DNA from 3 places in the Allobosea sp. PAMC 26642 genome. Region 3 is predicted to be linked to each of the others. Evidence: predicted binding sites of a transcription regulator. Region 3 holds the regulator's gene; each other region holds the start of a gene.
The links. The regulator LexA, encoded in region 3, represses DNA repair genes until DNA is damaged. The targets are predictions, from matches to a motif close to TGTTCNNNNTGTGTTCNG.
Positions count from the first base shown of each region.

Region 1 (2,261 bases), 2.5 Mb from region 3:
TTCTGGGAAAGTCACGATCCGACACAGGGTATGCGTCAGGGCAACGATGTCGGGACGCAATATCGCTCCGGCCTCTATGTCTTCGACGACGCCCAGCGCGCCGCGGCAGAACGCTCGAAGGCGGACTACGAGCAAGCGCTTTCCGAGCGCGGCTATGGGGCGATCACGACCGAAATCCTCGACGCGCCGCCGTTTTATTTCGCCGAGGACTACCACCAGCAGTATCTGGCCAAGAACCCGGCCGGCTATTGCGGCCTAGGCGGCACGGGCGTCGCCTGCCAGATCGGCGTCGGCGTCGCCGCCTGATCTACAGTCGTAGGATCGCTTTTGGAGAAGCCCCGCAGCCCGTCTTGCGGGGCTTCTTCGCATCATGGCACAAGCGAAGGAACGAGCGAAGGCACGGTCGAGGCGGGCGCGACGATGAACCAGGACGAGAATACGGCCGGGATTGCGCCCGAGCATGCGCCCGGGCCGGCCGAGCGAACCCTGGAAAGCGTCCTTTCCGCCAGCCGCTGGCTACTCGCGCCGTTCTACCTGCTGCTGGTCGTCGCGCTTGGCGGGCTCCTGGTCAAGGCGCTGCAGGAGGCCTGGCACTTCATCAGCCACGTGTTCACCGCGACGGAATCGGAGGTCATCCTCGGCGTGCTCGCCCTGATCGACCTGACCTTCACCGGCTCTCTGATCGTGATCGTAATCTTTTCGGGCTACGAAAACTTCGTCTCGAAGATCGACCCGAGCGCGCATCGCAACTGGCCGGAATGGATGTCCCGGATCGACTTTTCCGGGCTCAAGCTGAAACTGATCTCGTCAATCGTCGCCATCTCGGCGATCCAGGTGCTGAAGGCGTTCATGAACGTGAAGGGTACCAGCGACCGCGACCTTATGTGGCTGGTCGTCATCCATGTCGTCTTCGTCGGCTCGGGACTGCTGATGGCCTGGACCGACCGCATCTCCGGAGAGAGCGGAAAAGGGCACTAAGAGCGGAAACGCGGCCGCCGACCCAAGTCAAGTTCTCTTTATGTTCTTGCGCGCGGCTTGAACCTCCGCTAGCCTCACCCAAGGGCAAGGGGCAGCGCGGATGGTGGTGCGGGTCGCGACGGTAGCGTTCGAGGGCATCGAGGCGCGCGCCGTCGATGTGCAGGTGCAGGTGACGCCGGGCGGCGTGAATTTCATCCTCGTCGGCCTGCCCGACAAGGCGGTTGGCGAGAGCAAGGAGCGGGTGCGCGCCGCGCTGATCGCCTCGGGGCTGGCACTGCCTGCCAAGCGCATTACCGTCAATCTCGCGCCGGCCGATCTGCCGAAGGAAGGCAGCCACTACGACCTGCCGATCGCGCTCGGCGTGATGGCGGCGATCGGGGCGATACCGGCCGATGCACTAGCGGGCTACACGGTGCTGGGGGAGCTTGCGCTCGACGGCTCGATCACGGCGGTGGCGGGCGTCTTGCCGGCGGCGATTGCCGCCTATGGCCGGGGCCAAGGCCTGATCTGCCCGGCGGCGTCCGGTCCGGAAGCGGCCTGGGCCGCGGCCGATATCGATATTCTGGCGCCCCGCTCGCTGATCCAGCTCGCCAACCATTTCAAGGGTACGCAGGTAATGGCGCGACCGGAGCCTGCGGTGGCGCGGCAATCGGGTCCGTTGCCCGATCTCTCCGACATCAAGGGCCAGGAGAGCGCCAAGCGTGTGCTGGAGATCGCCGCGGCCGGTGGGCACAACCTGTTGATGGATGGTCCACCTGGCGCCGGCAAGTCGATGCTGGCGAGCCGGCTGCCTTCGATCCTGCCGCCGCTGACCCCGCGCGAACTGCTCGAGGTCTCGATGGTGCTGTCGGTGGCGGGCCATCTCGCCGACGGGGCGCTGACCGACCGGCGGCCTTTTCGTGCCCCGCATCACTCGGCTTCGATGGCGGCGCTGGTCGGCGGTGGGCTGCAGGCTAAGCCCGGCGAGGTCTCGCTCGCCCATCACGGCGTGCTCTTCCTCGACGAACTGCCGGAGTTCCAGGCGCAGGCGCTCGACGCGCTGCGCCAGCCGATGGAGACCGGCGATGTGTTGATCTCGCGCGCCAACCACCGTGCCGTCTATCCGGCCCGCTTCCAGCTCGTGGCGGCGATGAATCCGTGCCGTTGCGGGCGCGCCACCGAGCCCGGCTTCGCCTGCCGCCGCCAGCCGAACGAGCGCTGCATGGCGCAGTACCAGACACGCATCTCCGGCCCGATGCTCGACCGCATCGACATCACCATCGACGTGCCCGCCGTCACGGCGT
Region 1 is NZ_CP014301.1:4,540,650-4,542,910, reverse strand. Features, by position in the region: gene msrA (peptide-methionine (S)-S-oxide reductase MsrA) at 1-306, shown strand, start outside; gene AXW83_RS21735 (TIGR00645 family protein) at 421-978, shown strand; gene AXW83_RS21730 (YifB family Mg chelatase-like AAA ATPase) at 1,079-2,261, shown strand, end outside.
Region 1: AXW83_RS21730 (YifB family Mg chelatase-like AAA ATPase) is a predicted target of LexA. The motif match lies at 1,009-1,026, and genes of this name have one in related genera.

Region 2 (2,261 bases), 630 kb from region 3:
CGCAACGCAGATAGGCCATGGCGTCGCGGATTTCGGCACGCTCGTAGAAGCGCGGGCCGCCGATGACGCGATAGGGCACGCCGGTCTGGACGAAGCGCTCCTCGATCTCGCGCATCTGCGCGGAAATCCGCACCAGAACCGCGATCTGCGAGAGGTCATCCCCCTTCGCCTGCATCGCCTCGATCTCGTCCGTGATCAGGCGCGCCTCCTCCTGGCTGTCCCAGGAGCCGGTGATGGTGACCTTCTCGCCGTCGATATCCTCGGTGCGCAGGGTCTTGCCGAGCCGGCCCTCGTTGCGGGCGATCAGCTTGGAGGCGGTGGCGAGGATATGGCCGGTCGAGCGGTAGTTGCGCTCCAGCCTGACGACGGTGGCGCCCGGAAAATCGTGTTCGAAGCGCAGGATGTTGTCGACCTCGGCGCCGCGCCAGCCATAGATCGACTGGTCGTCGTCGCCGACGCAGGCGATGTTGCGCCGCCCCTGGGCAAGCAGGCGCAGCCAGAGATATTGCGCGACGTTGGTGTCCTGATACTCATCGACGAGGATGTAGCGGAAGCGCTCGTGATAGACCGCCAGCACATCGGCGTGGTCGCGGAACAGTGTCAGGCAGTGCAGCAGCAGGTCTCCGAAATCGACGGCGTTCAATGTCTTCAGCCGGTCCTGATAGGCGGCGTAGAGCGTGCCGCCCTTGCCGTTGCCGAAAACCGCAGCCTCGCCCGCTGGGACATCCCTGGGCGCGAGCCCACGGTTTTTCCAGCTGTCGATGAAGCCCGCCAGCATCCGGCCGGGCCAGCGCTTCTCGTCGATGCCCTCGGCCTGGATGACCTGCTTCATCAGGCGGATCTGGTCGTCGGTGTCGAGGATGGTGAAGTCGCTGCGCAGGTCGAGCAATTCGGCGTGGCGGCGCAGGATCTTGGCCGAGATCGAGTGGAAGGTGCCCAGCCACGGCATGCCCTCGGCGACCGGGCCGACGAGATGGGCGACGCGCTCCTTCATCTCGCGCGCGGCCTTGTTGGTGAAGGTCACCGACAGGATCTGCGAGGGCCAGGCCTTTGAGGTCGCGATCAGATGGGCGATGCGGGTGGTCAGCACCCGGGTCTTGCCGGTGCCGGCGCCGGCCAGCACCAGCACGGGTCCGTCCGTCGCCTCGACGGCGAGCCGCTGCTCGGGGTTGAGCCCGGCGAGATAGCCCGCGCTGGGCGCCGCGGCTGCACGCGCGGCGAGGCCGCCGGGGCGGGGCAGGGGGGCGGATGTGGTGCTGTGGTCGGACAAGGACGGCGCCGTTCGATCGTGATTCGTTCTGGCGTCAATATAGGGTGTCGGGCGGGGATTGCGCGGCCTTCGTCATTCCGGGCGACCCGCAGGGGCAAGCCCGGAACCCATACGAACAGGGTTGTTCTTTAGGGGCGCTGATCGTAGCGCCTCGTCTGACCGTCGCAGTGGTTATGGGTTCCGGGCTCCTGGATGCGCCAAGCCCCGGAATGACGAAGGGCTTGCGATCGCGGCGCCCCGCGAGACAGTCCTACGAATGCGCGCCGCCGGCCTCGCTGCCCCAGAGCTGGTTCAGCCGGCTGTCGCGGCCGCAGCCGGTGCGGTAGATTTTGTAGCGGATCGGGTTCTTCTGGTAATAGTCTTGATGGTAGTCCTCGGCCGGGTAGAAGGCCGTCTGGGCCACGATCTCGGTGGTGATCCGGCTCTTGAAGCGCCCGGACTTCTCCAGCTCGGCCTTCGAGGCCTCGGCCAGCTTTCGCTCCTCCTCCGAGCCGAAATAGATGCCGGCGCGATACTGGCTGCCCTTGTCGCAGAACTGGGCGTTTGCCGTCAGCGGGTCGTGGTTGCGCCAGAAGACGTGGAGCAGTTTCTCGTAGGTCACCTTGGTCGGGTCGTAGACGATCTTCATCGCTTCGGTGTGGCCGGTCTTTCCGGCCGAAACCTCGGCATAGGTCGGGTTCGTGGTGGTCCCGGAGGTGTAGCCCGACGTCGTCGAGAGCACGCCGGGCAGCGCGTCGAAGGGCGGCTCCATGCACCAGAAGCAGCCGCCGGCGAAGATCGCCGTGGCCGTCGTGGCAGGTGCCGGCTTGGCCTGTTGGCCGAAGGCCGTGCCCGAGGCTGCCAGCGCCACGAAGCCGAGCGCCGCGAGAAGAGCACGGCGTCTCACGACGCCGCGTCCGTGCCGGCCGCAGGTTCGAAGTTCATGGCCACGCCGTTCATGCAGTAGCGCAGGCCGGTCGGCGGGGGGCCGTCGGGAAAGACGTGGCCGAGA
Region 2 is NZ_CP014301.1:2,158,494-2,160,754, reverse strand. Features, by position in the region: gene AXW83_RS10230 (ATP-dependent helicase) at 1-1,270, opposite strand, end outside; gene msrA (peptide-methionine (S)-S-oxide reductase MsrA) at 1,521-2,156, opposite strand; gene msrB (peptide-methionine (R)-S-oxide reductase MsrB) at 2,153-2,261, opposite strand, start outside.
Region 2: AXW83_RS10230 (ATP-dependent helicase) is a predicted target of LexA. The motif match lies at 1,284-1,301, and genes of this name have one in related genera.

Region 3 (2,261 bases):
TCTGATTGGCTTCGCCGTGGCACTGCTTTGGGCCACGCTCTGGACAACGAAACTGCGGCTTCTGGCCGTCATACCCTTGTTCATCGGCGTAGCGGCCGCGGCCAAACCAGACAGGCCCGACATCCTGATCGAACGCGACGGCTCCGGCGTCTTGGTGCGCGGCACCGAGGGCCGGCTCGTGCTGGCCGGCAAGCCCAGCGCCTTCGTCCTGCAGCAATGGCTCACTGCCGATGGCGACGGCCGCCTACCGCAGGACGAAAGCCTGCGACAGGGCGCGGACTGCGACGGCCTCGGTTGCGTCGTCACGACCGCCGCCGGCCGCAAGATCGCCTATGCCCGCGACCGGCTGGCGATCGTCGAGGATTGCCGCCGGGCCGATCTTGTGATCACGCCCATCCCCTGGTCGGCGCCATGCCAGGCCAGGCTGATCGACCGGCTTGCGCTCGGCCGCAATGGCGCGACCGCTCTCGTCAGCTCAGGCGACGGCTGGCGCACCCTGACCGCGGAGCGCAACGACAGCCAGCGTCCCTGGAATCGAAGACCACCGCCAGCAGCAGCCCCTGCACTTACAGACTCGCCTCCGCTACGTCCGGCAACGGACATGGCCGACGCAGCGGACCTCGATCCGCATCAGTAGCGCCGCATCAGGTTGACGAGCCGGCCCTGGATCTTGACCCGGTCGGGACCCAGCACGCGCGTCTCATAGGCGGGATTGGCCGCCTCCAGCGCGATCGAGGACCCGCGCTTGCGCAGCCGCTTCAGCGTCGCTTCCTCGTCGTCGATCAGGGCGACGATGATGTCGCCCGTATTCGCGGTGTCCTGCCTGCGGATGACGACCGTGTCGCCGTCCAGAATTCCGGCCTCGACCATCGAATCGCCGCGCACTTCCAGAGCGTAATGCTCGCCGGCGCCCAGCATGTCGGCCGGCATCGCGACATTGTGGCTGCGGCTCTGGATCGCCGAGATCGGCGTGCCGGCGGCGATCCTGCCCATGACGGGAATCGTAATCGTGCCGCGTGCGTCGTCATCTGCCTGCGCCGTCACCGGCCGGCCCTTGCCGAGCCCGCCCTGAACGATCGAGGGGCTGAAACGGCCGCGTGGGGCCGGTGCCCCACCCACACCGTCGGGCAGCTTGATCACCTCCAAAGCTCGCGCCCGGTTCGGAAGCCGTCTGATGAAGCCCCGTTCCTCCAGCGCTATGATCAGGCGGTGGATACCGGATTTAGACTTGAGATCGAGCGCGTCCTTCATCTCGTCGAAGGAGGGAGGCACGCCGCTTTCGCGCAGGCGTTCCTGGATGAAGCGAAGCAGTTCGAACTGTTTGCGTGTCAGCATGGTCCCCGCCGGCGCCCAACGGCGCAGAATCGAAACAAATCACGAACACCATACAGGTTCGCGTTGTGTTCCGCAAGCAACGGACGGCGAATTGCTGGCATGTCTTACCGATCCGCTCTCCGGCAATCCTCAGCGCAGACGGATAAAGCGGCAGCGCTCGCCCTTATTTGCCGGCTCAGCAAAGACAGGCCTGATCGCCAGCGCGTCGGCGCGGGCGAGAATGCCCAGCATGGATGAATCCTGCTTAGCAAACGGCGTGACCTGCCAGCCGTCGATAGTCAGCGCCAGTTCGGCGCGAAGATAGTCCTCACGCTCATCGTTAGCCGGCATATCAATTTCGAGAATCCCCGGCTCGCTGCGGTCTCTGGCTGGATCAGGTATCCCAAGCAGCGCCTCGATCAGCGGGGTGACGAAAAGATGCCCGCAGACGATCGAGGACACCGGGTTGCCGGGCAGGCCGACGGCCACCATCTGGCCGAGCCGGCCCATCATCATCGGCTTGCCGGGCCGCATCGCGATCTTCCAGAAGCCGAGCGCCATGCCCTGGCGCTTCAGCGCCTCCTGCACGAGATCATGCGCGCCGACGGAGGCTCCGCCCAGCGTGATCACCACATCGGCGCCGGCAGTCTTCGCCTTGCCGATCTTCGCAGCGAGATCGTCATGGTCGTCGCGCGCGATGCCGAGATCGAGCGCCTGGCCACCGGCCTGCTCGACGATCGCCGCGAGCGAAAAACTGTTCGAAGCGACGATCTGGTCGGGCCCAACGGGCTCGCCCGGCAAGACGAGCTCGTCCCCGGTCGCCAGGATAGCCACAAGCGGACGGCGCCGCACCGACAACGACGGATGCCCCATTGCAGCCGCCAGCCCCAGCGAGGCGCTGTCGAGCCGGCGTCCGGCCTTGAGCAGAACCTCGCCTTCGCTGAAAT
Region 3 is NZ_CP014301.1:1,529,815-1,532,075, forward strand. Features, by position in the region: gene AXW83_RS07155 (ComEC/Rec2 family competence protein) at 1-637, shown strand, start outside; gene lexA (transcriptional repressor LexA) at 631-1,335, opposite strand; gene AXW83_RS07165 (molybdopterin molybdotransferase MoeA) at 1,465-2,261, opposite strand, start outside.